2 regions of the Mucilaginibacter sp. P4_E8 genome follow, and region 1 is predicted to be linked to the other one. Evidence: riboswitches for the same ligand, from Rfam matches in the RefSeq annotation. Region 1 holds a riboswitch; the other holds the start of a gene.

Region 1 (15,190 bases):
AAAGCCAGGTAAAAGTAAACGTGATGCAAACATCGGCCCTGAGCTTTTCTGTTTGTTTTGACTTTTATGAGGAGCGTTTTGAAAAACTGCTTGACAACTTTAAACAAGATTTTAAAGTAAAATACAACAGCGGGCTTACCCTGATCACCATAAGACATCATACTGAAAGCGCACTAAAGGAATTAACCGAAGGCAAAACTATTTTATTGGAACAGATCAGCAGGAACACGGCGCAGGTGGTGGTGAAGTAATATTCAGAACAATAAGGATTTTGCAGTCGCTTGGCAGGAATAAAAGAAAGCCCGGAGGCCGTGCGATTCCTTCCCTGGGGAAGGGGAGGTAGGGGTTTAGTAAGCATTGCAAGTTTGTATCGCATGTATAAACCCCTCCCTGCCACAATCCACTTCACCCCTCCCAAGGGAGGGAATATATACTGGGATTACAATCTTCCGAACACCTGCTGGCTCCAGCCGAGCGACTGTGAGGGGTCATAATTAATAGCAATATTCCGTAGAGACACATTACATTTGTCTCCTTTTATACCTGGTTTATCCATTTCTAACAAACAAGCAGCCTCATTTTAGCCTTAATCTGCTATATTTGGGGATGAACGCTATTAAGACAATAAAAGATACAATAACGATCGGAATTGGAATATTATCTGCCGGATTTGGTTTAAAAGGCTTTTTATTGTCGAGTCATTTTATTGATGGTGGGGCTACGGGTGTATCCATGTTGATATCAGATATTACGGCCGCCCCTATTTCTATCCTGATCTTTCTTATTAATGTACCGTTCCTGTGGCTCGGCTACAAAAAACTGGGCCTTCAATTTGCCATTAAAAGCACGCTGGCTATTGGCTTATTATCCGTTAGCCTGGCGGTTATTAGTTTCCCCGATGTTACGCACGACAAGCTACTCACCGCTATTTTCGGCGGGGTGTTTATAGGTACGGGCAGCGGTTTGGCCATGCGGGGCGGGGCTGTACTTGATGGCACCGAAATTGCCGCCGTTTTAGTAAGCAAAAAAACGCAACTGCTTAAAGTGAGCGATTTTATTTTATTGCTCAATGTAGTGATATTTACCCTTGCAGCCTTCTTTCTGGGTGTTGAACCGGCCATGTACTCCATACTTACCTATATGGCTGCCGCCAAAATGATCGATTTTATTTTGAATGGTATTGAGCAATACTCAGGCATTACGGTTATTTCTACCCATAGTGAAGCTATACGAAAAGCCATTACCGAAACCCTGGGCCGCGGTGTTACCATTTACCAGGGTAAAAGTGGCTATGGTAAAGATGGACATATCAATGACCCACGCGATATTGTTTTTACCGTAGCCACCCGCCTCGAGATCCCCTCGCTCAAACAAACCATTCTGGATATTGACCCTAAAGCATTCATTGTGCAGCAAAGCATTGATGATACTACGGGTGGTTTACTAAAACGCAAGGGACTTCATTAATGCAGAAAACTTTTGTTTAACAAGTAAGTATTTTCATTTGCTTTTCATTTATGACTTTTAGCTTTAGGCCCTACGCTAATAAAGTATTTTCTTTGCGGCTTGAACCAAATCATATATGAAAAAAATCCTTATCACAATTATTATTCTTGGCGTTTATACCGTAACATTTGCACAGCAAAAAAAGGGCGATGTTGAACTGGGCTTTAATACAGGATTTAATGTTTCTACAGTAACCAATAATAGTTATACCAACTCCTCAAACATACCCGGAGTTCAATCATACAGAACTGGTTTTAATTTCGGAGCCTCTGCCGACTTTTACTTTTCGAACAGATGGAGCCTGAAAACCAAATTGATTTTTGACCAAAAGGGCTGGGGTAATGGTTTTTTTAGCGATGCAAACAACAAAACTTTTTCTACCAGCTATAACCTGAACTATATTACGCTGCCCGTTATGGCCAACTGGCATTTTGGTAAAAAACGTAATTGGTATTTAAATTTTGGTCCTTATGCCGGTTATTTGGCCGGTGCAAAGGCAACCGATGTTAGTGTTGACGTAAAGGACTACTTTCAAAATATAGATGTTGGATTAACACTTGGAATTGGCACCAAAATAAAGTTAGCTGATAACCTTAAACTATTGCTTGAGTATGATAACCAGGGAGGCATAACAGACATATTTAAAATGAATGACTATTCTGCTGTGCGTAATTCCCGTGCAAGCCTGAATGTTGGGCTTGCCTTTATGTTAAAATAGGCTAAAGGCTAAAGGCTAAAGGCTAAAGGCTAAAGGCTAAAGGCTAAAGGCTAAAGGCTAAAGGCTAAAGGCTAAAGGCTAAAGGAAGAAAAGCGGGGCATGCCCCGCTTTTCTTCCTTTAGTATCACAAACTACTAACTGGCTTTATGCTTTCAGCCTTTAGCTTTAAGCTCTTCTACAATACGCTTACTTTCTGCTTATGCTCATCAATAGCTACAAAGGTGAATGTGCCGGTGATGGCCTTTTCGCGTTCAAAGGAATACATTTCTTCAATATAGATCTCTACCTGTACTTTTAGGCTGGTATTACCAATATGAGATATTTTGCCTATCAGTTCAATGATGGTACCGGCAGGAATAGGCCGTGTAAAATCTATCCTGTCTGACGATACGGTTACCATCCTTTTACGGGTGAAACGGGTAGCGGTAATAAAAGCAACTTCGTCCATCAGGTGCATAGCGGTACCGCCAAAAAGGGTATCGTAATGATTGGTTGTATTAGGGAACACGGCTTTAAATATCCGTGTTTCGGATGTTTTTATTCTTTCTTCTGTTGTCATTTTTGATATTTTGTTGTTTTTCCAGGAAAAACTAAATACACGCGTCATTGCGAGGTACGAAGCAATCTCTAAGCTATACAGAGCAAACAGAAAAGCATAAAACCTGCATGATTGACCTGCCTGTGTAGAGATTGCTTCGTACCTCGCAATGACGCGTTGATTAACAAGTGGTAATTGGTATTAAAGACTTAAGCAGTTCTCAGCTTTCCCCATTTTAAATAGGTGGCACCCCATGAAAAACCAGCTCCAAAGGCGGTTAGTATGATGTTGTCGTTATATTTAAAATCGTCTTTAAAATCCCAAAGACATAATGGTATGGTTGCAGCAGTAGTATTTCCGTATCTGTCAATGTTCACCTTTACCCGCTCGGCAGGTAAGCCTAAATGATCGCCAACGGCATGTATTATCCGATAATTGGCCTGGTGTGGTATCAGCCAGTCAATATCCAAAATGTCAAGATCGTTACGCTTTAATATAGTTGTACAGGTATCGGTCATACCATTAATGGCAGCCTTAAAAACTATACGGCCATCCTGTTGTATAAAATGCTTGCGATCGGCAACGCTTTCGGGTGTAGCCGGGCATTTAGAACCACCGGCAGGTACATACAGGTGCTCCCTGCCCTTGCCATCGGTTTTAAAAACGCTGTCAATTAAACCTACATCATCAGTTGTTGGTTCAATTAATACTGCTCCGGCACCATCTCCAAAAAGGATACAGGTGTTCCTGTCCTTGTAATTTATAATGGCGCTGTTCTGATCGGCCCCAACAACAATAACTTTTTTATAACGACCGCCTTCAACCAAACTGGCGCCCATAGTAAAAGCATAAAGAAAACCACTGCAAGCAGCATTAACATCAGTTGCCCAGGCATTGGTTAAATCAGCCTTATCGCAAACAATACTGGCTGTTGATAACAGCAGGTGATCAGGAGTTGATGTAGCAATGATGACACAGTCAATTTCGTCGGGAGAAACTTTAGTATTATTAAGTAAATCTTTTATGGCCCAGGTGGCCATATCAGAGGTAGCGAGCGATTTATCGGTTAAAATTCTTCTTTCTCTTATCCCGGTTCTTGAAACTATCCATTCACTATTAGTCTCAACCATTTTTTCTAAATCGCTGTTACTCAAAATGTTATCTGGAACATAACCACCTACACCCGTTATAACCGCGCTACTCTTTAATCTCATAAATACTAAAATTCAACAAAAAACAGGCAATTATACGGAAATTGCCTGTTTTACCTGTCAGGAAACTGTTGTTTCTACAACTAACTTACGAAGTTGTTTTGCAGCCTCCACCATATTTACCAACGCGGTTTGCGTTTCGGGCCATCTGCGGGTCTTTAAACCACAGTCGGGGTTAACCCATAAATTACCGGCCGGCAGTAATGCCGATGCTTTCTCGAGCATGCTCACCATCTCATCAACCGTAGGTACGCGGGGCGAATGGATATCATAAACACCCGGACCAATTTCATTTGGATATTTAAAATCGGCAAAGGCGGCAAGCAGTTCCATTTGCGAGCGTGAGGTTTCTATCGTGATCACATCGGCATCCATATCGGCAATGTTACCTATAATGTCATTAAACTCGCTGTAGCACATGTGGGTATGGATCTGCGTTTCGTCCCTCACCCCGCTGGCCGAGATCCGAAACGCCCGTACAGCCCAATGCAGGTAAGCCGCCCAATCCTTTTTGCGCAATGGCAAACCCTCTCTTATAGCCGGTTCATCAATCTGGATCACTTTAATACCTGCCTGCTCCAGGGCAACCACTTCATCGCGGATGGCCAGGGCTATCTGGTAGGTAGTTTCGGAACGGGGCTGATCATCGCGCACAAACGACCATTGCAGTATGGTTACCGGTCCGGTAAGCATACCCTTCATCAGTCTGTTGGTATTGGCCTGCGCAAAGCTGCTCCAACGCACGGTCATATCCGCCGGGCGACTTACATCGCCATAAATTACCGGTGGTTTAACACAGCGGCTGCCATAGCTTTGCACCCACCCGTTTTTGGTGAATAAAAAGCCATCCAAACGTTCGCCAAAGTATTCAACCATGTCGTTACGTTCAAATTCGCCATGAACCAAAACATCAAGACCTATTTCTTCCTGCCAGCGGATGGCATCAATGGTGGCTTTTTCTATCTGTTCGTCATACTGGGCGGTGGTTAGCTCGCCTTTTTTTAGTCGTGCCCTAAGCGAGCGGATATCATCTGTTTGCGGGAATGAGCCTATGGTAGTTGTAGGGTACAGGGGTAATTTAAAGCGCTGCTGTTGTATTTTTTGACGTGTGCCGAATGTACTATCACGCTGGGCATCGGCATCGGTGATGGCGGCAGTACGTTGTTTTATTTCCTGCTTGTGGATCAGTTTTGACAGGTTACGGCTTGATATGGCCTGCAAATTGGCTTGCAACAAGCCATTATCGCCATTAATAATTTCAGCAAGTTCATTAACCTCGTTCAGTTTTTGTTTGGCAAAGGCCATCCAGTTTTTTATTTCGGGGTTGATGGCTGTTTCCAGATCAAGATCAAACGGGGTATGCAGCAGGGAGCAACTTGGCGCTATCATCACCCTGTCTTCACCAATAACTGCTATTGCTTTTTTGATGTGTGATAACGACCTGATATAATCGTTTTTCCAGATGTTGCGGCCATCAATTACTCCTAACGAGAGGCTAAGCTTTTCGGGCAGCAGGGTAAGCACCTCATCCAATTGCTTCGGTGCACGTACCAGGTCGATATGCAGTGCGCTTACCGGCAGGTTTACAGCCAGTTGGGTATTACCCTGCAGGCTTTCAAAATAGGTGGTGAGCAGTACTTTTATACCAGGACAGTTTTTGCTGATCTCGTTATAAGCATATACAAAAGCCTCTTTTTCTTTTTGGGTAAGATCAAGCGCCAGGAAAGGCTCATCTAGCTGTACCCAAACCGCGCCATAGCTTTTCAGCCTTTTTAATACTTCAATGTAAACAGGTACCAACTTTTTGATCATGTCTATCTTATCAAACCCGGCCTGCTTTTCCTTACCCAGCAACAGGTACGATACGGGGCCTATGAGTACTGGTTTAGGTGTTGTGCCGGTATGTTGTTTGGCCAGGGTAAATTCGTCAAATACCTTTTCACTGAATAGCCTAAACTGCTGATTTTGTACAAACTCCGGCACAATGTAATGGTAATTGGTATCAAACCATTTGGTCATTTCCATGGCGGTTATATCCAGGCCATCCTTTTGATAGCCGCGGGCCATGGCAAAATAAAGGTCGATCTCGGTATTGGCCCTGTTTTGTGTTAACACCGGGGTATACCGCTCGGGGATTACGCCCAACATGAGCGATGTATCCAGCACCTGGTCATAAAAACTAAAATCGTTACAGGGGATCAGATCGATACCGGCTTCGGCCTGGGTTTGCCAGTGGCCAATACGGAGCTGACGGGCAACGGCAAATAGTTCGTCGCGGCTGGATAGGCCGGCCCAGTACAATTCACTGGCCTTTTTGAGTTCACGGAGGGCACCTACACGAGGATACCCGAGATTGTTTTTGAGCATACGCATAAAACTTTTTTGGTTAAACATTAAATTGAATTAATGCTCCTTACGGTTTTCGGTATGCTTTCGGGAAATGGTAATAAAAGGCAAAAGCTTAACGCACAAGCATGTGAAAGCCTGCGGTTATTCTTTTTCTTCGACTACTGCTTCAAAACGCGAAAGCATTGTCTTTATACATTGGGGCAAGTATCCTGGCTTGTAACATTGTTGCCGTCCTTCTCATCTGCCTTAAAGCAGACAATGGACCTGGTAAAGGCAACAATTTTTTGTGTTACTTACAGTTGCGCGACAGCCCGTGATTTACACACGGTTCCTTTTTAATCCCTGCCTAAATATAGCAGGAAACCTCATGCAGAAAAAAAGTAAAGAACTTTATTGAGGGCAAATATAGGGAATAGATTGATACGGATGTGCAGATTTCAGATATGCAAATGTGCAGATTGGAGATGTGCACATTTGCATTTTCTTTTAACTCTTTCTAAAATACCTGTTTTTCACGAAAGATTTGATCAGGATACCGGCCACACAACAGGCAACCAATAGATAAACAATTAGGATGTGTTTCTGCATTTTGGTTTATAATTTTCCTAAATGTAACGGATGTGATACAAACAATGCAAGTGATTTGAAAAATAATCTTCTAACCGATTTGGATAAAAAGTCAGAGAAGTGTAATTTTTGAGCGCTATTTGAAGGTAAATGAAGTCTTCTCAAGTCAGACAAGTGTAAATTTAAATCATATTTTACCGTAGCTGCAGTGACTCCCACAGGTCCCCACGAGAGACCCTGAGGGGACGAAAAATGCAACTTTTCACATTCCCGGCTTTTTTGCCGAACCAATTAAATTTACATCTACAACCTCTAAAAAGCTAACCATGTGCTGAACGGTTTCTTTGTACTTTTTAAAATGCGGGGCTTGTATATGAGCTTTGTATGCTGTTGAATCGGCGTACACTTCAAAGATTGTAATGTGAGAAGGTTGTTTTTTGTCGGCAACTGCATAATAACTAAGCACTCCCGGTTCAACACGAATAGCAGTAGTCATTTGCTCCTTTAAAGCAATATTATACTTATCCAGTTGTGCCGGGTCGACTTGAATTTTAGCTATTCTATACATATGGATATTTTCCTGACCCATACCTTTTGTATTTATAATAAATGCCAGTAACACACTGCCTATGACWTAAAGTATCTTCTTTTTCATTGAGTTGTTGTTTACCCTAAGATACGAAAGCCCATTAAATAAAAAGGCCTTATTTCTACCCCTCTGGATCTCCTGAAGATATACCTGAGGTTCTTAGAAAGTGTAAATTTTGAATATACCGGTCCTCCAACCAACCACCTCGCTTTTTCTTTGAAATGTTTAACTTTGAACATGCAAGCGTTAAACACACCCCAAAACGGTTCTTATAATTTTGAAAGCAATAAAGGCGACTCTACACAGTTCAGGGTTGCTACTATATACGAGGGTTACTGCAACCTCGCCTCTTACAACCGCCGCGACTTTTACAAGATCACCTTAAAACTCAGTGGCAATAGCCAGTTACTTTATGCAAACAGGGGTATCGAGATCAATAAACCTGCCCTCGTATTTACTAATCCTTTAGTCCCTTACTCCTGGGAGGGTGATCATGAAGGAGCTGCAGGTTATTTTTGTGTGTTCACGAATGAATTTCTGCAAAGCGGGAATCGCATGGAAAGCTTGGAGGAATCATCCTTATTTAAAGCCGGCGGCGACCCTGTTTATTTCCTGAATGACACGCAAGCTGATTATATCCACAGCATTTTTTGCCGGATGCAGCAGGAGCTTGACAGCGAATACATATATAAATATGAGCTTATCCGTAACCACCTGAACCTGATTATTCATGAGGCTATTAAGATGCAGCCCGCCGTGGCTTATTTCACACCTCAAAACGCGGCCTCACGTATAGCTAAACTATTTCTGACCCTGTTGGAGAAACAATTTCCTGTTGAATCGCCACAGTATTCGCTGGCGCTGAAAAAGGCCGGGGATTACGCCGACAAGCTGGCGGTACACGTAAACCATTTAAACGCTGCCGTGCGTGAAATTACCGGCAGATCAACCACCACCCATATTAATGACAGGGTACTTGCTGAAGCAAAATCATTATTAAGCCATACAGATTGGAGCGTTGCGGAAATAGCCGCCAGCCTGGGTTTTGATTATGCTTCTTATTTTAATAACTTTTTTAAAAAGCATACAGGCTTTACTCCTATGGCTTTAAGAAAAGCTCTTTGAAAAGTATAATTATTACTTTGAAATGTTTAGCTACCAAACAGGATAATCATTATAAATTTGTTAACATAAAACATAAAACCTATGATACAAGCCAAAGGATATGCAGCTCAAACCGCTGAAACAGATTTAGCCCCCTGGGATTTTGAACGCAGGGAAGTTGGACCACGCGATGTTCAACTGGAAATATTATTCTGTGGTGTTTGCCACTCAGATCTTCACCAAATAAAAAACGATTGGTTCCCGGGGATCTTCCCAATGGTACCAGGCCACGAAATTGTAGGTAAAGTAATTAAAGTAGGCGATCATGTAAAGAAATTTAAAGCAGATGATCTTGCAGGCGTAGGTTGCCTGGTTGACTCCTGCAGAACCTGTGATAACTGCAAAGATGGATTAGAGCAATACTGTTTAAATGGTAATGTACAAACTTACAATGGCAAGGGTAAAGATGGTGTGCCAACTTACGGCGGCTATTCAAACACTATTGTGGTTCATGAGGATTTTGTACTGCACATTTCTGATAAGCTACCGCTTGCTGCTACTGCGCCGTTACTTTGCGCGGGCATTACCACTTACTCGCCGCTGCGTTACTGGAAAGTAGGCAAAGGACACAAATTGGCCGTATTAGGCCTTGGCGGATTAGGCCACATGGGCGTAAAATTTGGCGTTGCTTTTGGTGCCGATGTTACTGTTTTAAGTACATCACCATCTAAAGAAGAGGCTGCCAAAGCTTTAGGTGCACACCACTTTGTGGTAACATCAGACCCTGCCCAGTTAGAAGCTGTTAAAGGTTCGTTTGATTTTATTCTGGATACGGTTTCTGCCGAGCACGACATGAATCTTTACCTGTCGTTATTAAAAACAAATGGTACACACATTTGCGTTGGCGTACCATCAGAGCCTTATGCCATTCATCCATTTTCGCTTTTGGCTGGTCGTAAAAGCGTTTCAGGATCAGGAATTGGCGGCCTGCCCGAAACTCAGGAAATGCTTGATTATTGCGCAGAACACAATATCGTTTCAGACATCGAAATGATTGACATGAAAGATATTACCGCGGCTTATGATCGTATGCTTAAAGGCGACGTTCGTTACCGTTTTGTTATTGATATGGCTACGCTGTAATCTTAAAAAATCACTTTATAAAAAAGAGCGCCTGCTTGTAAGCAGGCGCTCTTTTTTGTTTCGTCTATTTAAAGTATTACTTATCCAACCCGCCACTGCGTGTTGCCTTAACCTGAACGGGCCATTTTATCCCTTCGGTTTTGGTGTTCACCGTTTTTGCAGGGTCTTCACTGGCCATGTACGCCATGATAGCCGCCAGCATGGCGTTATTCCGCAAGTCGTCAAAAATAACTTTATCATACGTGTCGCGGTTGGTATGCCAGGTGTATGCACCGTATGACCAGTTAAGCGAGCTTAAGGAAAATCCGGGGGCGCCAACTGCCACAAACGAGGCAAAGTCAGACCCACCACCACCGGGCTGACCAGGGAAATTGGTCTTTATCCGGTTTTTAATGGTATCGGGTACTGCTGCCAGCCACCTGCCCAGGTAATCCTTTGCTTCAGCAAAGCCTTGACCCGACAGGTTAACTACCCGTCCGGTACCGTTATCCTGGTTAAACAGGGCCTGTAAATTTTTAACTATTTCGGGGTGATCCTCCACAAATGCGCGCGAACCATTCAAACCCTCTTCTTCACTCCCCCAATGCCCTACCAGTATGGTGCGTTTAGGATGCGGATAGAATTTTTTTAACAGGCGCATAGCCTCCATCATGGTAAGGGTAGCGGTACCGTTATCGGTAGCGCCGGTGCCACCATCCCAGGAGTCGAAATGTGCGGAAAGCATTACATATTCATCCGGTTTCTCCGTGCCTTTTATTTCGGCAATGGTATTAAAGGTTGGCACTACACCCAATTCTTTTGATTCGGTGTGCATACTGATCTTCGGTTTCCCTCCTGATTCACTTAGGCGGTAAAGCATCCCATAATCTTCCAAGGCAATATCAACCGTAGGCACTATTTTGGTATTGGCGCCAAATATTTTATCAACCCCAAAACCAGCCGACCAGTTATTGGTCAGGATCCCTGCTGCACCGGCTTTTTCAAGCGCAACAGGAAGCGTTTTGGTGGTATAACCGGTTTTGCTGATACGCTTGCGCCAGGCGTCGGTCATGGCGGTACGTTCAGTCTTCATTTTGTCAAATGATTCTTTGGTAGCAAATTCCTGCCAGTTATAATCGGGCCGGCCGGTTGGCTGGCACATGGATATCATCACGAATTTGCCCTTAACATTTGGCAGCCACTGCTGAAAAGCAACCGAGTCGGCAAGGTCTGGCAGTATGATCACTTCGGCGGTAACCGTTTTTTTGCCCATACCCGGGCTCCAGGCCAGTTGCGTACCTTCCAGTGATTTTATACGCGGCGAAACCATATCAATGTGCGATATGCCCCGCTCCCAGCCACGCCATTCGCCCCATTTTTCGTTATGGGCGGGTATGTCCCAGCTTTTGTATTTGGCTACAGCCCAATCATTGGCCTGTTTCATTTGCGGTGTGCCTACTAAACGCGGCCCAACGCCATCAAAAAGTTCATGCGCCAGTTTTTCCAGTTGCGAATTGGCGGTTTCCTCTTTCATGATAGCGTCAATAACAGGGTTACTGGACTGCGCGGCGGCAATGCTGCTGCAAAGTACCATGCCCAAAGCAAGTGGCTTTACTTTATGCCAGATATTATGGTAAATATTTTTCATAAACCTAATTTATAAAAAACAAGCAAACTCCCTAACACTTATGATTTGGGTAACAGGTTTAATACATTCTTTAAAAAAATGCCCTGCGGTATGACTTACTGTGTGAACACATCTTTTTGAAAAATGTCATTTCGATAGAGCAAAGAAAGGGAATAAGGGTGGCGCGAAAGAGAAATCTTATACATCATGCATAGTTCGTATGAAAAGTTGTAGAAGATTTCTCTCTATCGTTCGAAATGACATAGTTTTTTTTACTTAGCCATAAAGAACGTTTTTTACATCCTGAGTATGTAAGAGGAATACTTACTACTCCCCCAACTTCGCAATGATCTCATCTGTAGTACCCACCTCGCCCAAACGCGGAAAAATGTATTTGAAGCTATGGGCATGCGCTTCAGGAAACAGATCGGTCATGGCATCGCTGGCAAAGGCAATATGGTAACCATACTCATTGGCCGACCGGGCCGTGCCTTCCACACCAATACTGGTAGAAACACCGGCCAGTATAATACCGGTAATACCCTGATGTTGCAATTCGGTATGCAGCGTGGTATTGTAAAAAGCGTTCCAGGTTTCTTTCGTGATTAGGATATCCCCTTCTGCTGTTTTTATTTCAGGAATAATATCCAATGCGTTATCCGGCAAAGGGCCATTGACTGATCTGTTGGCGTCTTTGCGCGTTTTTGATGCGGCAGAACCTACCGGGTTAACATTAACGATCACCACGGGTAATTTAGCTTCACGAAATGCGGCTAATAATTTGGCCGAGTTTTTAATTACAGGAGTAATCAATTGCTCCGCAGCCATTTTTACAACCATATTTTGCAGATCAATTAATACAAGGGCGGTGTTTTTATCTAACGAAGTTATCATGTTTCTTGTTTAATTTATTCTTAAGCGAGTGTGTTGATGGGTTGCTGTTCTAATGTTTGCACGGTGGCTTTTTTTAATTTGCTTTTCTGCAGGAAACGGATGTGCAGCAGGCCTATTGACAGTGCTACCATCCCTTCGGCCATCACCGTATTTGCTGTACCTATCCATTGCGAAACGGAACCTACCAGCAAACCACCAAGCGGTTGCATCCCGAAGAAGGCCATAGCGTAAAAGCTGATCACCCTCCCGCGCATGGCGGGTGCAACAGTAGTTTGGATCAGGGTATTACTGATGGTGATCTGCGCCATCATCCCGAAGCCGGTTATAGCTGCAAATAACAGGGCCAAAGGATAGTTATGCATGTGCGAAAAAATGACCAGCCCGCCCCCGAATATCAGGGTACTGATGGCCAGGATCTTTTTCAGGTTGTGGCCAGGCTTTAATGAGGCCAGGAAAATGGCACCCGAAAACGCGCCCAATCCTATCACACTATCAATAACCCCAAAGGTTGATGCCGTGCCTTTAAAAATATCCTTGGCATACACGGGTATCAGCGTACTGAAGGGTAAAACCATGAGACTGATCATAGCCAGCATAGCCAGTACAAATTTGATAGATGGGGTATTTTTGATATAGTCGAACCCTTCCTTTAGTTCAAAGAAGATATTTTTATCATGTTTTGCAGATGCTAATTTTGGCAGCCTCATCATCAGTAACGAACCTATTACCGCTATAAAACTTAGGGCATTCATGCCAAAACATACCGTATCGCCAAATTTTTCCAGTATCAACCCTGCTATACCCGGACCTATCAATCGCGATAAGTTTACCATGGATGAATTAAGCGCGAGGGCATTAGGCAGATCGGCTTTGTTCACCATTTCGTACACCAGTGATTGCCGGGCAGGCACATCAAACGCGTTGATGACACCCAGAACCACACTAAGCGCTATAATTTCCCAAACCACATAATGCCCCCAGAACACCAGCGCGGTAAGCAATAAGGCCTGTATCATAGAGGCGGCCTGTGTGGCCAGCAGCAAACGGAAGCGGTTATACCTGTCAGATACTACCCCGCCCAAAAATGACAATAAGAACGATGGGAACAAGCTGGCAAAAAGTGTAACCCCAAGCATAAACTGCGAGTGTGTTAGCGAGTAAACCACCCAGCTTACAGCGGTTTTCTGCATCCAGGTACCCACTAATGATATGGATTGCCCGGTAAAATAAAGCCGGTAATTGCGGCTTTTAAAAGCATTAAATGTATTTATATTCATTACTCATCTTCCCCTCCTTTTTTGGGGATCAATCAAAATCAACTAATTTGGTTAAAGGCCCTATGACCTTTTTAAGCAGTGCCTTTTCCTCTGCTGTGCAGGTGGCTTCCAGTGCCTTGTTAAGCCATTCATCGCGCTCATTACGTACCTGGTACAACATGGTGCGCCCCAGATCAGACAGGGTGATGATGGCCTTACGCTTATCGGTTTCAGATATGCGCCTTTTAATAAGCCCCATCTCCTGTAGCTTACTCAGTATCTGCGACATGCTCTGCGTAGTGATCTTTTCCATAGCAGCCAGTTCATTAGGCAACAATTCGCCATGCTGATCTAAAAGGGCAATGGTTGACCGCTCGGTAAGCGACAATTGCGCGGCCGTAGACGACTGCTTGCGTAGTTTTTTAATTAGGCGCGTTACTACGGTACGTAGTTCAGATGCCAGCAGGGTATCTTTTTGCTCTGTCATAATTAATTAAGCAAACTTGTAAGTTTACCTTACAAATATAGGCATAGTATTATCCGTTGAAAGTCATAAAGAAAAAGATGCGGGGATATGGATTATATGGTGCGCCCCTATATATCTTTAGGTTAAACAAATAATTTGACCGGGGAAATGCAACCTTTTTTATTTTCAGTGCGTCTTCCTCACAGCTAACTTTTTTAACATGCATCAACGCCACAAAACCCTCATCCTGATTACCTTACTGCTTGCTTTTTATGTACATGGTTTTGCACAAAGCGGTTTTTCTAATTCGCCAGACAGCGCCCGGTTTGTAACCAGCGACATCGATAAATTTTGGAAAGCTTACGATGATTTTAAAAAAGATACCACCGTAAACACCTTTGGCCCGGAGTATATTGCTGTTGGAAGCGAGGGAGTGGCCGGTTTTACGCCCAACCGCATACAAAGCGCAGAGCACCTGTACCAGGTGGTAAAAAAGCGACAAGGTGATTACGCGAAAGTACGGGCCAGCACCCTGCGGATAAAAGAAAAGGAAAAGCAATCCCGGAGCACGTTTTACGCCTTAAAATATCTGTACCCGGCAGCTAAGTTTCCGCCTGTTTATTTTGTTATTGGCGCCTATAACTCCGGCGGAACATCTGGTAAACAAGGCCTATTTATTGGCGCCGAAATGCAAACCAACATTGATGGCATACCGGGTATTGTAGCCCATGAGCTGATACATTTTCAGCAAACCTGGCCCAGCGACGACCCAACCCTGCTGCAACAAAGCATACTGGAGGGCAGCGCCGATTTTATAGGCGAAATGATATCCGGAGCTCACGGTAACGAGGCCCCCAACAACTATGGCAACATGCACGCTGACAAGCTTTGCCAGGAGTTTGTTTCAAAAATGAACGGCACCGATTATAACGACTGGCTTTACGGGACCTCTAAAAAAGACGACCGCCCCAATGACCTGGGTTATTGGATAGGTTATCAGATCATCGCTCACTATTACGCCAAAGCGACTGATAAAAAACAGGCTATACATGATATCCTGAACATTAAGGATTATACGGATTTTTTGAAAAAAAGTGGCTACCTGGATAAATATCTGAAATAGCCGGTTCGCACGGAAATCACTTTTAAAAGGCCAACCACAGAAAAGTTTTTGGCTAAAGCCTTTTTAGGCACTTGAATTTAACCGTTGGCTAAAGCCAAACGGCAATGAATAAAAACACAT
Region 2 (15,190 bases), on a different contig from region 1:
TGGGTATGGGCGGCAGGTGCGCCATCGGTGGTGATTTTTACGAGTATGATGCCAATGTTAAAAATCCTAATAAGTTTCCGGAGTACTATGACGGCGCGTTGTTTGTGGCCGATTGGATGCGTAATTGGGTGATTGACCTGAGGTTTGACGAAAAAGAGAATTACGTGCGCAACGAAGCTTTTATGCCTTCGGCAGGCGATTTCAGGCGGCCTATTGATATGGAGTTTGGATCAGATGGCGTATTTTATATGCTGGAGTACGGCTCGGTTTATGGTGCCCAAAACGAGGATGCACGCCTGGTGAAAATAGAATACAATACCGGTAACCGTGCGCCCATTGCCAAAGCAGGCATAACAGATACCGCTATGCAATCCCTGTATCAGCATACCAAATATTTAACTGCCGAACTTAAAACCATGCCGGTTAAAAAGGAGATAGCAGGGCAGGTACCGCTTACCGTAAGTGTTAACGGACAGGGTAGTAAAGATCTGGATGACGACGATAAAATAACCTACCAGTGGCTGTTTGACGGTAAAACGGTTGGAGCAACTACATCGTCGGCAAAATATACCTACACCAAACCGGGCACCTACAGAGCTATACTTAAAGTAACTGATAAGGCCGGATTGGTTGGCAAGGATACTATTATGGTAAAAGTGGGTAATACCGCGCCAATAGTTAAGATAGCCAGTGCCGATAATGAATCGTTTATATGGAAGGGTAAGCCATTTAAGTACAATGTAGTGGTTAAGGATAAGGAGGATAAAGTGATTGATCCTAAACGTGTAAAGCTTTTCTATATCTATAACCCGCAGCCATCTGCCGATAATAAAACCGTTAAGAACCTGGCAGCCTTATCTGCCACGGAGGTAAACTATCCGGGTAAAGCGCTGATGGCCGCCAGCGATTGCAAATCGTGCCATTTGATCAATAAAACCGCGGTAGGTCCAAGTTTTACGGCTATTGCAAACCGGTACAAAATTCAAAAGGGATCGACAGATAAATTATCAAAAAAGATCATCGCGGGCGGTGCCGGGAGCTGGGGAACGGAGCATGTAATGAGCGCCCACCCACAACTATCAAATGCAGATACCAAGGAAATTGTAAGGTATATTTTTTCACTTACTGATAAAAAGAACAAGGCTATACGTTTACCGCAGCATGGCGTCCTTAACCTTAAATTTAATGATGCCGAGCCACGTGGCGAGTACACCCTACTGGCATCATATACGGATAATGGGGGCAAAGTGGTTGGTCCGCTAACGGGTACCGATGTGGTTACTTTGCGCAATGCCAATGTAAAGGCGGTTTATGCCGATGAGTTAAAAGGTTTTAATCGTTTTAAGGATGATCTTTCGGCAGGGAACCATAAATCGTATGTCATGTTCAGAGATGTTGATCTGTCGGGTATTACAAAGTTTGCTTACCAGTACGCGTCAAAAGATGCTGCAGGCGAAATTGAGGTACGTATTGACTCACAGGCTGGTCCGGTGATCAGCTCGACGGCATACAGCGGAACCGGCGACTGGAAGAAACTGGCCTGGCTAACCGGTGAAGTACAGAAACCGGTAACCGGTAAGCACGATATTTACTTTTTTGCTATTAAACGCACCAAACCAAGCGATGGCATTATTAGTTTAAAAGATATTCAGTTTCAGTAATTAATAGTTGGGCAGGGGAATTGCGATTCCCCTTTGGAGAGCGTAATAGCCCATGAAAAGACAGCATCTATGCTAATTCAAGAGGTGTAGCCCCTAACGGGGCAAAAAACCTTTTGGTTTTATTTCTACAAATATGTAGTCCCTACGGGACATAGAGCAATAATTTAAGCTGCAAATGTGGCTGTATTTCATGTCCCGTAGGGACTACATATTTGTAGAAAATAATTGTAAAAATTTGGTGTGCCCCGTAGTGGGCTACCCTTCTGTCATATGATGGGCTATTGCTCTCTTGAGAGGGGAACTCATAGTTAATATAATTAAGTAACCTATAATCCTGTTTTTATGAAAAGATATTCGATTTTTTTTAGTGTTTGCATGGCTGTGGCCTTGGGACACACACAGGGGTTTGCCCAAAGCGGCAAGCCGCTTTTTACCAATGCTATAGGTGTGCAGGCGTACACTTTCCGCAGCAGTATGCCTAAAGCCACAGCAGCGGTTCTGGATACTATTAAATCCTTTGGCATAACCGAATTGGAAGGAGAGGGGCCCAAGGATATGCCCAAAGAGGAATTTAAAAAACTTTGCGACGAAAGGGGTATCAAAATACCATCAATAGGTGCAGGTTATGATGATATTGTTAAAGATCCTCAATCAGTTATTAAGCTGGCTAAAACATTGGGTGCATCATACGTCATGGTAGCCTGGATACCCCATAAAAAGGAATTTACTTTGGAAGATGCCAAAAAGGCCGCGGCTGATTTTAACCGTGTTGGCAAAATATTAAAGGAAAGCGGACTTACCTTTTGCTACCATAATCATGGGTATGAATTTGGTAAGTATGAGGATGGTACCCTGTTTGATTATATCGCCAAAAACACCGATCCTAAATATGTATCGTTCGAGATTGATATCCTGTGGTCGTTCCACGGCGGACAGGATCCGGCACAGCTGATCAATAAATACCCGTCGCGTATGAAATTGATGCACCTGAAAGACATCAGGAAAGGCGTTGCTAACGACCTTACCGGCGGCACTGATACCAAAAATGATGTAGCATTAGGTACCGGGCAGATCAATATCCCCGAGGTATTAAAGGCGGCAAAAAAAGCGGGCATTAAACATTATTTTATTGAGGATGAAAGTCCGTCATACAGTACCCAGATACCGCTAACCATTGCTTATATCAAGAGTTTAACTTATTAAAAACGTTTCATGGCTGATAATTCATTAAACAGAAGGCAGGTGTTAAAAACTTTAGGTTTGGCGGCAGGGGCCGCTGCTTTGGGTGGTCCCGCGGGAGCGGCAATTAAGGTTGATAAAAACGATCATGGTTTTGTGTACTCCTTAAACATGAGCACCATACGGGGCCATAACCTTGGCTTTATAAAGGAGCTTGAAGTAGCTGCCAAAGCCGGTTATACCGCTGTGGAGATATGGATAGATACCCTGCAAACCTATCTTAAAAATGGTGGCTCAATAACCGAGGCTAAAAAGATCATTGATGGTTTGGGCATCAGGGTGGAGAACGCCATTGGCTTTGCACAGTGGATTGTTGACGATGATGCCATACGTAAACAAGGGCTTACCCAGCTACAGGCCGAAATGGAAATGCTGGCCAAAATTGGCTGCCATAGAATAGCCGCTCCGCCGGCAGGAGCTACAAAATCGGAGGTTATTAACCTGGATACGGTTACGGAGCGCTATAACACCATCCTTAAAATGGGCCGCGAAACCGGTGTGATACCTCAACTGGAAATGTGGGGAGGATCGGCAAATTTAAAACACATAAGCCAGGTATTGTATGTAGTAACCCAATGCGGGCACCCCGACGCGCGGATGTTGCTGGATGTATTTCATGTATATAAAGGGCAATCGGCGGTGGAGAGTCTGCAGTTTGTGGGCAAACAGGCATTAGAGATATTTCATGTTAATGATTATCCCGCAGGTATCAGTCCTGAACAAATATCTGAGCCCGACAGGGTGTATGTTGGCGATGGGGTAGCCCCTGTAAAACGTATTTTACAATTGGTTAAAAATCCCGACAGGCCGCTTATTATATCGTGCGAAGTATTTAATAAAAGTTATTACGCGCAGGATGCCCTGCTGGTGGCAAAAACCGCGCTTAGCAAAATGAAGGCTATAGCGGCGAAGGTTTAGTACCCTAACCCCCAGAGAATAATAGCCCATCAATAACAGTTGGGTTATTTGGTAGATYAGATTCCCTCCTTGGGGAGGGGCGCGGTGGTTTGTGTAATGGCAGGGAGGGGTTTATTCGTGATGTAGGTCGCATAAACCCCTCCCTACACCCTCCCGTCGGGAGGGAATCGCACAGGCCAACACTTTAAAATTTAATCCTGTTTTATCATGGGCTATTACTCTGAAGGGGAATGAACCCAAACGCTCCTAACTGTGGAGAAATTCTTGTACTGTTCGAGGCCTTTACTTTACTTTTCTTCCTCCCCACATTTGGGGATATATAAATAAATTTACCCATATTTTTTATTCTATATTTGCGTCGCTTTTGGTTCCCTGAGCATTTATTTGTTTAGGGATTAAAAGGGAATTCGGTGTAATTCCGGAACTGTCCCGCAGCTGTAAGCTCCGTTAACCGCTATCCATTCTTTAGCCACTGTTCGCCTTGGGCGGATGGGAAGGCCGGATAAGCAGGGAGTAAGTCAGAAGACCTGCCATTGCATTATAAGTATTCATAGCTTTCGGGGATTGAAGCTGGAATGAGGATACCTCACGTGTGTTGTATTTCCATTTGTTATACCCTGTTTGCTGTTTGTTTAATTTTTTTACGAACAGAAAATATTGCAACGCCTGTACAAATATTTGTGCCTTCTATTGGTGTCGGCTTGCCTTGTAGCAATACAAGGCTCACTTTGCGGCAATTTAATGGCGCAAAATGCCGATACCATCCGCTCATCATCAAAAGATACTTTAAGAAACCATCATCTTAAAGAGGTTTCTGTGCGTGCAGGCAGGATCTCATCGCGCAATACATCGGCCACGCCGCTACAGGTATTAAAAGGCGCCGAGTTAGAAAAACTAAACAGCTTTTCTGTAGCCGATGCTATCCGCTTTTTTTCGGGGGTACAATTAAAAGATTACGGTGGTATTGGTGGCCTTAAAACCATTAACGTGCGTAGTCTGGGCAGTAACCACGTAGCCGTTTTTTATGATGGGGTTGAGTTTGGGAACTCGCAGAACGGGCAGGTTGATCTTGGCAAGTTCTCGCTTGACAATATTGAAGAGATAGCTTTATATAATGCACAAAAAGGCACCATATTTCAATCGGCAAAAGGTTTTTCGGCGGGAAGTGCCATTTACCTTACTTCCAGGCAACCCCGGTTTGAGCCCGGCAGCAGCTCAACCGGGAAAGTCAGTTTTAAAACAGGTTCATCCGGACTGTTAAATCCTTCGTTCTTTTGGCAATATAAGCTGAGCGATAATGTTTACAGCACCTTTAGTACAGAGCTTGTGCATGCCAACGGGCGCTATAAGTTCAGGTACACTAATGGGGTTTATGATACAACCGCGGTAAGGCAAAACGGAGATATCGACGCGCAACGCGTAGAGGCCGGTTTAAATGGCAAGCTCAAAGACAGCAGCAAATGGGCGGTTAAGGGATATTTATACAACTCAGAACGCGGATTGCCCGCTGCCATAGTATCCAACAAATTTGATTCGCATGAGCGGCTGTGGGACAGGGATGTGTTTGTTCAGTCGTCATACAATAAAAAATTCAGTGATCGGTATAGCTTAATGCTAAGTGGCAAGTATGCCAATACCTACAGCCATTACGTAAACCCTGATATTACTACTACCACGGGTTTGCTCAATGATCGATATTATGAGAACGAGCTCTACTTTTCTGTTGCCAACAAATTGCGGATCAACAAATTCTGGGATGTTGCCTTAGCTGCCGATTACCAGTGGAATACGCTGCACATCACAGAAAATGACTCGGCCAAATATGGTTTTGCACCTCCGGTACGCAATACCCTGCTAACCGCGCTGGCTTCTGAGCTGCATTTTAAACGCCTTAATGTGCAGGTAAATTTACTGGGCACCTTTGTTAACGATAAGGTTTCGATAGAAAGTAATTCTGACAAAAAGAAGGAATATACACCCGCGCTGCTGCTTTCCTGGCAACCAACTGAAAACCCCGACTTCAGGATACGCGGGTTTTATAAAAGTATTTTCAGGCTGCCAACCTTTAATGATCTGTACTACACTTTTGTAGGCTACGCCGCAGTAAAGCCCGAATTTAATAAACAGTATGATGTAGGGTTTACCTATAATAAAACCCTGCACCAGCAAACGCTGGTATATTTTGCGCTGCAGGCTGATGCTTATTACAACCAGGTGAGGGACAAGATCGTAGCTGTTCCGGGTGCTGACCTGGGCAGATGGTCGATTATTAATTTAGGCAAGGTTCATATTAAAGGAATAGACATTAACGCGCAGGCAACCTGGCAAATATTACATGATGTATTTGTTAATACGGGCATCGCCTACACTTACCAAAAGGCTGTAGATGTAACCGATAAAAACGATTTTAACTATAATCAACAGATCCCATATACCCCGGTTAACAGCGGCTCTGTGTTGATAGCGGCCGAATGGCGCAAGCTGACATTTACCTACAGTTATATATATACTGGCGAAAGGTATAATCAAAAAGCTAATGAACTGGCAAACTACATGCCGCCCTGGTACACTCATGATGCAGGGCTTACCTATACAACCAGGTACAACAAGCATAGGCTAAAACTTACCGCCGAGGTAAATAACCTGCTTAACCAGTACTATGATGTAGTATACAATTTCCCGTTGCCGGGGCGCAATTACCGGTTCACTATAAGTTCAACTTTTTAAACCTATGAAAAACATAAATTATATTATCAAATGCTTGTTGTTGGGATGCCTGATCCTGATTTACAGCTCATGCCGCAAGGCATCCCAACCAATACCTGAAGAGGTTAAAACACTGCTGCCTGCTGATCCTGCAAGTGTGGTAAAAGGTTTTTACCTGCTTAACGAGGGTAATATGAACATGAATAAAGCTTCGCTTGATTACCTGGATTATACTACGGGCGAGTACCGCCGGAATATCTATAACCAAACCAACCCCGAGGTAACCAAAGGTTTGGGCGATGTGGGCAATGATATTGGCATATATGGCTCAAAAGTTTACGTGGTGGTTAATGTATCAAACAAAGTAGAGATCCTGAATGCGCGTACAGGTAAGCGTATATCAGTTATCACCATAGCTAATTGCCGTTACGTTACTTTCCATAATGGTAAAGCTTATGTGAGCGCCTATCTGGGTAAAGTGGGCGACCCCAATGCCCCAAATGGCGCGGTTGATGAAATTGATACCGCGAGTTTACAGATCACCCGTAAAGTTACCGTTGGCCGGCAGCCCGAAGAAATGGCTATAGTGGGCGAAAAGTTGTACGTAGCCAACTCGGGCGGATACAGTCCCCCGAATTATGAACGTACCGTTTCGGTGGTTGATCTGGCCACATTTACCGAACTGAAACGCATAGACGTAGCCATTAACCTTGACCGTGTAAAAGCCGACAAGTATGGCGATATCTATGTAACCTCAAGGGGCGATTATTATAAGATCCCATCCAAACTGTTTGTGATCGATACAAAAACCGACCAGGTTAAAAAGGAATTTGATTTTGGTGTGAGCAACCTGTGGATAGATGATGACATAGCCTACATGTATAGTTATGAATTTAGCTATATAACCGGTGGAAATGTAACAACCTACTCCATGCTTAACGTGAAGGACGAAACCGTTATTAACCGCAAATTTATTACCGACGGAACCGAAACACAGATCAAAGTACCCTATGGTATCGCCGTAAATCCTATTACAAAAGAGGTATTGGTTACCGATGCCAAAGATTATGTAACCCCCGGAACGCTATACTGCTTTGATGTTAACGGGAAGAAAAAATGGTCGGTAACAGCGGGCGATATCCCCGCGCATTTTGCATTTGCTTATTAAACACTTTATATAAAAATAGAAACTAATAAAATGATAAAAACAAACCTAAACTACAGCAAAACGCTATCAATGGCGGTTTTGCTTAGCCTCGCCATGCTGGCATCATGTAAAAAAGATCAGGATGCGGCTGATCCTGTAAAACCAGAAAAACCGGTAACTCCCGTTACCCCAACAGCACCTATACGGCCGTTAACAGCAAGCAGTAACCCTTATGTAACCCAGTTTTTTGAGTACACACCAGCCCCCGGCCAGTTTATTAACACCGGTTTTGGAACCGCCGAAGTAGCAAAAACCATTTTAAAAGGGAAAGATAACCTGTTAACACTTGGAGCCTGGGGTGGCTATGTGGTGTATGGTTTTGATCATACGGTTTTAAATGGCTACAACAAGCCCGATATTATCGTGTTTGGTAATGCCTTCAATCTTTTTGCCGAGCCTGGGATAATATGGGTTATGGATGATAAAAACGGTAATGGCAAACCCGATGATACCTGGTACGAGCTAAGAGGCAGTAAGTATAATCAGGAGGGTTACGTGCGTAACTACACAGTAACTTATACCCGTCCTAAAAATGATACCAGCGATGTGCCCTGGAGAGATAATCACGGTAACAGAGGTTATATAAAAAGAAACATATACAACACGCAGCCATATTTCCCCAAATGGGTTACCGGGAGTACTTACACACTTAAGGGCTCATTATTACCATCCACAAATATTGATGACAGTAATCCCGACTACATCATTAGCCGCTCTTTTGATTTTGGTTATGCCGATAACACCTCAGGCGGCGATAAGGTTGATATCTCTAACGCTATTGACAAAAACGGTGTAAGCGTAAAGTTAAAGGGGGTTGATTTTATCAAAATACAAACCGGTGTACTGTATGACATGGGCTGGCTGGGCGAACAATCGACCGAGGTTACAGGTGTGGCCGATTTGAGCATTGTGAAATTAGACGATCAATAAACCATAAATAATCTGAACAATAATCTTAAAACTTAAAAAAAATGAACACGAAAAAATCTACCATTATGAAATTGTTGCCTTATGCTTTTCCGGTACTGCTTATGGGCATGGTGAGCTCCTGTAAAAAGGATGCTGTCAATCCTATGCCGGATGTAAGTTCGGCAACGGGAAAAACACTTAAAGTACAGGCCGTAGGTAAATATGACAACGGCTTTTTCCTGATAAATGAAGGCTGGTACGGACACGGAACCGGCACCGTAAGCTTTTATGACTTTGGAACAGGCGTTATTTCTGATAGCCTTTTTACTAAAGAAAATCCCGGTAAAAACCTTAACCCCACAAGCAGTACCCTGGAGTACGGCACCATTTTTAACGACAGATTATACCTGGTGAGTAAAGTTGGTGGCCCTTTTGTAGTAGCCGATTCACATACTTTAAAAGAAATTGCCCGCATTGCCGCCAAAAGCACTAATGATTTTAGGGCGTTTGTAGGTATTGATGCCACAAAAGGCTTGCTGAGCACCGGTTCAGGTATTTATCCAATTAATTTAAGTACGCTGGCCTTGGGTACAAAACTAAGCGGTGTTACCGGCCAGGTTGGCGATATGATAAAGGCCGGCAATTATGTATTTGTGCTGTCGCAATCAAACGGGGTTGTAGTGCTTAACGCGTCGACCAACGCGGTTGTTAAAACCATCACCGGTATGCTGTGTGCATTTACCCATACGCCCGATGGCGCAGTATGGGCCGCCGGTGGTACTCAGCTTATTCGCATTGATCCGGCTACTTTAGCAGTACAAACGATAACTGTTCCTTTCTCTATCTACGGTTCATGGGCTGCGTGGCACCCAGGCTCCATAACAGCTTCAACTACCGAAAACGCAGTTTTTATTGCCCGCAACGCAACGTTCTCTGGCGGTACACAGGTTTATAAGTATACTGCAACAAACAGTGCATCGTTCACAACACCGTTTGTAACTGTACCTGCAGGCAGGGAGTTATACGGTTCAGGAGTGGGTTATGATGGCATTCATAATCAATTGATCATTAATACGGTTCACTCGGGCTTCACTACAAACTTTAGCTTTAACGACCTTGTTTTTTATAACGCGGCAACCGGAGCGCAAATAAATGACATTGCCTTTACCGGTTACTATTTTCCGGCTGTAGCAGTATTTCATTAATTTAGTTTTAGTATAATTGCAATAGTACATAGTTATTAAAAAAGGCTGCCTGCGGGCGGCCTTTTTTTGTGTATTTTCTATTATTATAAACTGAACAATAAAAACAAATGAATGCTGTTGTGAATAAATTGAACTTTATATCAATTTATGAACGGAAATACCACTGCGGTTTGAATTATTTTTAAAGGTTGAAAAACTTACATATTGAGCCGCAAAATGCAGTCGTTTTTTTTAGTAAAATGGTTTAAGGACATTCCAATTGCAAGAAAGTTATACTTTACCATTGGTATAATGGCTTTTTTGATCATAGTAGAATTATTCACCCTTAGTTTTGCCATAAAAACACTTTCTGCAGTACGTTCCTATGTTGGGGGCGAGGGACTTTGGTCAAAAGCGCAAAGGGACGCCTTGTCGCATTTGCGTATCTATGCTTACTCGCATGATGAAAAAGACTACCAGGAATTTCGGGAATTTTTAAAGGTGCCTTTAGGTGATGGCGCGGCAAGAACCGCCCTTGAAAAAATGCCGCCCAATTATGAAATGGCCCGCAAAGGTTTTTTGGCCGGCCGTAACCATCCTGATGATATTGATGGCATGATCAAACTAATGCTTCGGTTTAGCGAGATAAAATATTTAAAACAAACCATATTTTATTGGAAAAAAGCCGAGGGGATAATGCTGAAGCTGATCCCCGTTAGCAAGCAACTGCACAGTAAGGTAATTTTAGGAAAAATAACACCGGTAGAGACCAGCCACTTTCTGCAATATATGGAAAGTATTGATGCCCAGATCACACCGATGGAGGATGGTTTTTCCTATAGTTTGGGTGAAGGGTCACGCTGGTTTGAAAATCTTGTACTTGACATATTGATCATGCTTGCCATTACCGTTGAGTCCATCGGAATACTTATTGCCATTTCTATAAGTCAGGGTATTCAAAGGGGGTTAAAAGAGATCATCATCGGGGCCGAAATGGTATCGAAAGAATTATTTAATACCCGCGTAAAGGTGTACTCGCGCGATGAGATAGGGGTTTTGGCAATGGCCTTTAACCAAATGACCAATAAATTGGAGCACACCATCTCTGCTTTAAAAGATGCGCAGGTAAAAGAGAGAAGACAAAATGATAGGGCGGAGGCATCCGAAAAAATTAAACAGGTTTTTATTGCCAATATGAGCCATGAAATTTTAACGCCCATGAACGCCATTGTTGGGTTTGCCGGGCTGCTTGAAGAATCAGAAATGAATAATGAGCAGAGTGAATATATCAGGGCTATTATAAAATCGGGCGAGTTTTTGAAAGGTTTGCTAAATAACATCCTTGATCTTTCAAAAATAGAAGCCGGCAACGTACAGCTGGAAAGAAAGCCCATCAACATTCACGATATTGTTTACAATGCCATATCCATGTTAAAGCCGGAGGTGAACAAAAAAACGTTACAAATAAGCCATCGTATTGATACTAATGTTCCGAAAATGGTTTTTGGGGACGAGGTGCGTTTGAGCCACATTTTATTAAACCTGATCTCAAACGCTGTAAAATATACGCCGGTAGGTTCTGTTTTTGTGGAGGCATATATTATTGACGACACGCTGGATATTATATGGATAGGGTTTAGTATTCAGGATACAGGTATTGGTGTCCCTGTTGAAAAACATGGTAAAATATTTGAAAGCCTTGATCAGTTAAGGCAAAATCATGAACTGGGCGGCATAGGGTTGGGGCTCAGCATGGCTAAAAACCTGGTCGACCTGCATGGCGGGGATATATTTATAAAATCAAGCACTCCCGAAGGATCAGACTTTAGGTTCTTATTGCCTTTCTATAAACACGGGCCTATATTGGAGGGTCAATACCAGCTTACCGATATTGATAGTAGTTTCCACCTAAAAGAAGAAAGAAAAAGCGCCAGTATTTTGGTTGCTGAGGATAACCACCTGAACCAGCTGCTCATTATTAAAGTTTTAGAAAAACGCGGCTACCAGGTGCATGTAGCCGATAATGGCAAAATAGCGCTTGAAATGCTGAGCAAAAATAATTATGATATTATACTGATGGATCTGGATATGCCGGAGTTAAACGGATATGAAGCCACAGCAGCCATCAGGAATAGTGGCGATGAAAAGAGTAACATTCCCATTATTGCTATAACGGCTCATGCCACCAGAGAGGTAATGGAAAAATGTATTGATTATGGCATGAATGATTTTATAGCCAAACCTTTTGACTCGCAGGACCTGAACCAAAAAATAATGTCGTTTTTAATTAATGCGTAAGTCATATTCCCCATTTCGGCAATCTTAAAGGTGCTTTCAAATATCTTCTCGCAGATCAACCATAAATTAAAGGTATCTTCACCAAATACTACTCACCGTGCTGCTAAACTATAGCTAATTGCAAAAGATATTTAATGAACTCATCGATAGCTTTATTGATAATAATGTAGGCATAGCCAACCACTTTTTAAGCTCGGCTCTCGCTGCCGATCTGAAGGGAAACCTGCTTGCCTTGTATAACCAAAAACTGCTCCTGGCTGCGGGAACAGGCAATGATACATTGGTGGTACACAATAAATTAGTAAGGGGCGACAGCATTTACTGGCTCGACCGCAAGCACAACGATCCGCATGAAAATGATTTCTTTAATTTGATGGATAGCTTTGTAAGTCATTTAAACAGTACCTGTTATACCGGCATTACCGGTTATGAATTTCATTATACCATGTATGATACGGGCAGTTTCTACAAAAAGCACCTTGATCAGTTCAGGAACAATGGCGACCGTAAGTATTCCATGATCATTTACTTAAACCCCGGCTGGTTAGCTGCCGATGGTGGCGAATTATGTATCCATCATAGTAATGGGCTGCAAAATATATCGCCCGAAAACAGAAAAAGTGTTTTTTTTAAAAGCAGCGAAATGGAACATGAAGTATTATGTACCAACAAACCCCGGATGAGTATAACCGGGTGGCTAAAAGTAAAGTCTGTTTAATTATTTTTATGCATATTGCCTCGCATTTATCGGCCATATCGTTGAAAAATAGGCTGTAACATTAACAACTTTTAACTGTCTAACTAAAAATTTATTCCGTATTTAGCGGCTTGTAGTGCTATGCCCTATATTTTTCACGATTATTTTACCTATGATGTCCTTAAAAATATCCTGCAAAAACAATAACATACTTTTGCCTAAAAACCTGATTCTGCTTTCTGTCGCTATTTTATCAATAGCTGCGCTGGCTTCCTGTGGCGATAATAAATCGCAGGCGGCTAATGGCCAGGCCGAAAAAGTATTGGATTATAAAGTGCTCACATTGCAACCACGCCCTGCCACTTTAAACGTTGATTATCCGGCAAGTATACAGGGCCAGCAAAATATTGAGATCAGGCCCAAGGTTGATGGTTATGTAGAAAAAATATTTGTTGATGAAGGCTCCATTGTAGCCAAGGGGCAGTTACTTTTTAAAATAAACGCGCCGCAGTATGAACAGGAAGTTCGTACCGCCGAGGCCGGTATTAAAACCGCCGAGGCCGATCTGAGCCTGGCCAACATGCAGGTGAACAAAGTAAAGCCCCTGGTCGAAAAAGATATCATCAGCCATTATGAACTGGAATCGGCCCAATACACGCAGCAATCAAAAGCGGCGGCTTTGGCGCAGGCTAAAGCAAGCCTGGTAAATGCCAAAGTTAACCTGGGTTATACTACTATAACAAGTCCGGTAAATGGTGTTATTGGTGCGTTGCCATATAAACTGGGTAGTTTGGTGACCGGCACCACTACTGATCCTTTAACAACAGTTTACAATACCTCCAATATTTACGCCTACTTTGCCTTAAATGAGAAGCAACTGCTTGATTTTAGTAAGGATAGTACGGGCGCAACCACTTTTAAATCGAAATTAAGCAAGCTGCCTAACGTGTCGCTTATACTGCCCGATGGCACAACTTATGAATATAGCGGCCGTGTTGAAACGGTGAACGGGTTAATTAATACAGCCACCGGGGCGGCCAATGTCAGGGCCGGGTTTATCAATCCAAGAGGGCTTATCCGCAGCGGAAGCAGCGCGACAGTAAGAATACCAAATACCATCAAATCAGGATTGCTGGTTCCGCAAAGTGCTACTTATGAACTGCAGGACAAACGGTTTGTGTACGTGGTTGACAGTAAAAATAAAATAAAAAACGTAGCTATTAAGGTAATGGATAACACCGCCGGTCAGTTTTATGTAGTAACTGAAGGCCTGCATGCCGGCGATAAAATAGTGTTGGAAAGCTCCAATAATTTAAGAGACAGTACAACTATTAAACCTACCGAGGTTAGCGCTGCATCTGTTTACGGTAACCTTAAATAGCTCATTTTTAATTTATCAATCCTGCAAAAGCAATATTATGCTTAAAAAATTTATAGAACGCCCGGTACTATCAACTGTTATTTCGGTTTTGTTGCTGATACTGGGCATATTGGGGCTCATTAACCTGCCCGTATCACAATACCCGGATATAGCGCCGCCAACGGTGCAGGTATCGGCCTTTTATAACGGCGCCAATGCCGATGTTGTGCTTAAAAGCGTGATCATTCCCATGGAGGAACAGATCAACGGTGTGGAGAACATGACCTATATGACCTCCTCTGCCAGTAATGACGGCTCGGCATCTATCACCGTTTATTTTAAAGTAGGTACCAACCCCGATCTGGCCGCGGTAAACGTTCAGAATCGGGTATCGCGGGCAACCAGTTTGCTGCCCCTGGTGGTAACGCAATCTGGGGTTACGGTAGCCAAAAGTCAAAGCAGTAACCTCATCATATTTTCGTTATACAGCGAAAACAAAACTTACGACGAAACATTTCTGCAAAATTATGCCAAGATAAACCTGGTACCGCAAATACAGCGCGTTACAGGTGTGGGCGATGCGCAGGTTTTTGGATCAAGAGATTATTCCATGCGGATCTGGCTAAAGCCCGATGTAATGTCGCGCTATGGCTTGATCCCTGACGATATTACCGACGTATTGAATGAACAGAACATTGAAGCAGCCCCGGGTAAATTTGGAGAAAACAGTAACCAGTCCTTTCAATATGTGATCAGGTACAAGGGCCGGCTTCAAACGGCGGCCGAGTTTGGCAACATGATCATTAAATCGGTAGGTAACGGGCAATTGCTGCGTTTAAGTGATGTGGCAAGGGTTGAATTAGGTTCGCTGGATTATTCTTTTCACATTATTACCAACAGTTTACCTTCGGTAGGTGTGGCTATCAGTCAAACGGCGGGTTCAAATGCACGTAATGTGATCAATGAAACAAAAAAGATCCTGGATGCGGCGTCAGAAACCTTCCCAAAAGG

The links. A riboswitch is a leader RNA that binds a small molecule or an ion and turns the genes downstream of it on or off. The one in region 1 is predicted to bind cobalamin.
Region 2: linked by a shared signal. The riboswitch ahead of AC1DRQ_RS05010 (TonB-dependent receptor) and the one ahead of metE (5-methyltetrahydropteroyltriglutamate--homocysteine S-methyltransferase) in region 1 are both predicted to bind cobalamin.

The regions. Positions count from the first base shown of each region.
Region 1 is NZ_JBFUJG010000006.1:78,156-93,345, forward strand. Features, by position in the region: gene AC1DRQ_RS04380 (aspartate kinase) at 1-251, shown strand, start outside; gene AC1DRQ_RS04385 (YitT family protein) at 607-1,467, shown strand; gene AC1DRQ_RS04390 (porin family protein) at 1,583-2,224, shown strand; gene AC1DRQ_RS04395 (acyl-CoA thioesterase) at 2,400-2,783, opposite strand; gene AC1DRQ_RS04400 (beta-ketoacyl-ACP synthase III) at 2,972-3,976, opposite strand; gene metE (5-methyltetrahydropteroyltriglutamate--homocysteine S-methyltransferase) at 4,034-6,340, opposite strand; cobalamin riboswitch at 6,504-6,705, opposite strand; gene AC1DRQ_RS04410 (putative quinol monooxygenase) at 7,152-7,544, opposite strand; gene AC1DRQ_RS04415 (helix-turn-helix domain-containing protein) at 7,716-8,603, shown strand; gene AC1DRQ_RS04420 (NAD(P)-dependent alcohol dehydrogenase) at 8,685-9,725, shown strand; gene AC1DRQ_RS04425 (M20/M25/M40 family metallo-hydrolase) at 9,802-11,352, opposite strand; gene AC1DRQ_RS04430 (isochorismatase family protein) at 11,659-12,225, opposite strand; gene AC1DRQ_RS04435 (MFS transporter) at 12,246-13,502, opposite strand; gene AC1DRQ_RS04440 (MarR family winged helix-turn-helix transcriptional regulator) at 13,531-13,968, opposite strand; gene AC1DRQ_RS04445 (gliding motility protein GldB-related protein) at 14,168-15,070, shown strand.
Region 2 is NZ_JBFUJG010000007.1:74,026-89,215, forward strand. Features, by position in the region: gene AC1DRQ_RS04995 (ThuA domain-containing protein) at 1-1,661, shown strand, start outside; gene AC1DRQ_RS05000 (sugar phosphate isomerase/epimerase family protein) at 2,004-2,864, shown strand; gene AC1DRQ_RS05005 (sugar phosphate isomerase/epimerase family protein) at 2,874-3,818, shown strand; cobalamin riboswitch at 4,167-4,367, shown strand; gene AC1DRQ_RS05010 (TonB-dependent receptor) at 4,512-6,545, shown strand; gene AC1DRQ_RS05015 (YncE family protein) at 6,550-7,692, shown strand; gene AC1DRQ_RS05020 (cell surface protein) at 7,723-8,661, shown strand; gene AC1DRQ_RS05025 (DUF5074 domain-containing protein) at 8,703-9,845, shown strand; gene AC1DRQ_RS05030 (response regulator) at 10,137-12,122, shown strand; gene AC1DRQ_RS05035 (2OG-Fe(II) oxygenase) at 12,241-12,840, shown strand; gene AC1DRQ_RS05040 (efflux RND transporter periplasmic adaptor subunit) at 12,992-14,200, shown strand; gene AC1DRQ_RS05045 (efflux RND transporter permease subunit) at 14,238-15,190, shown strand, end outside.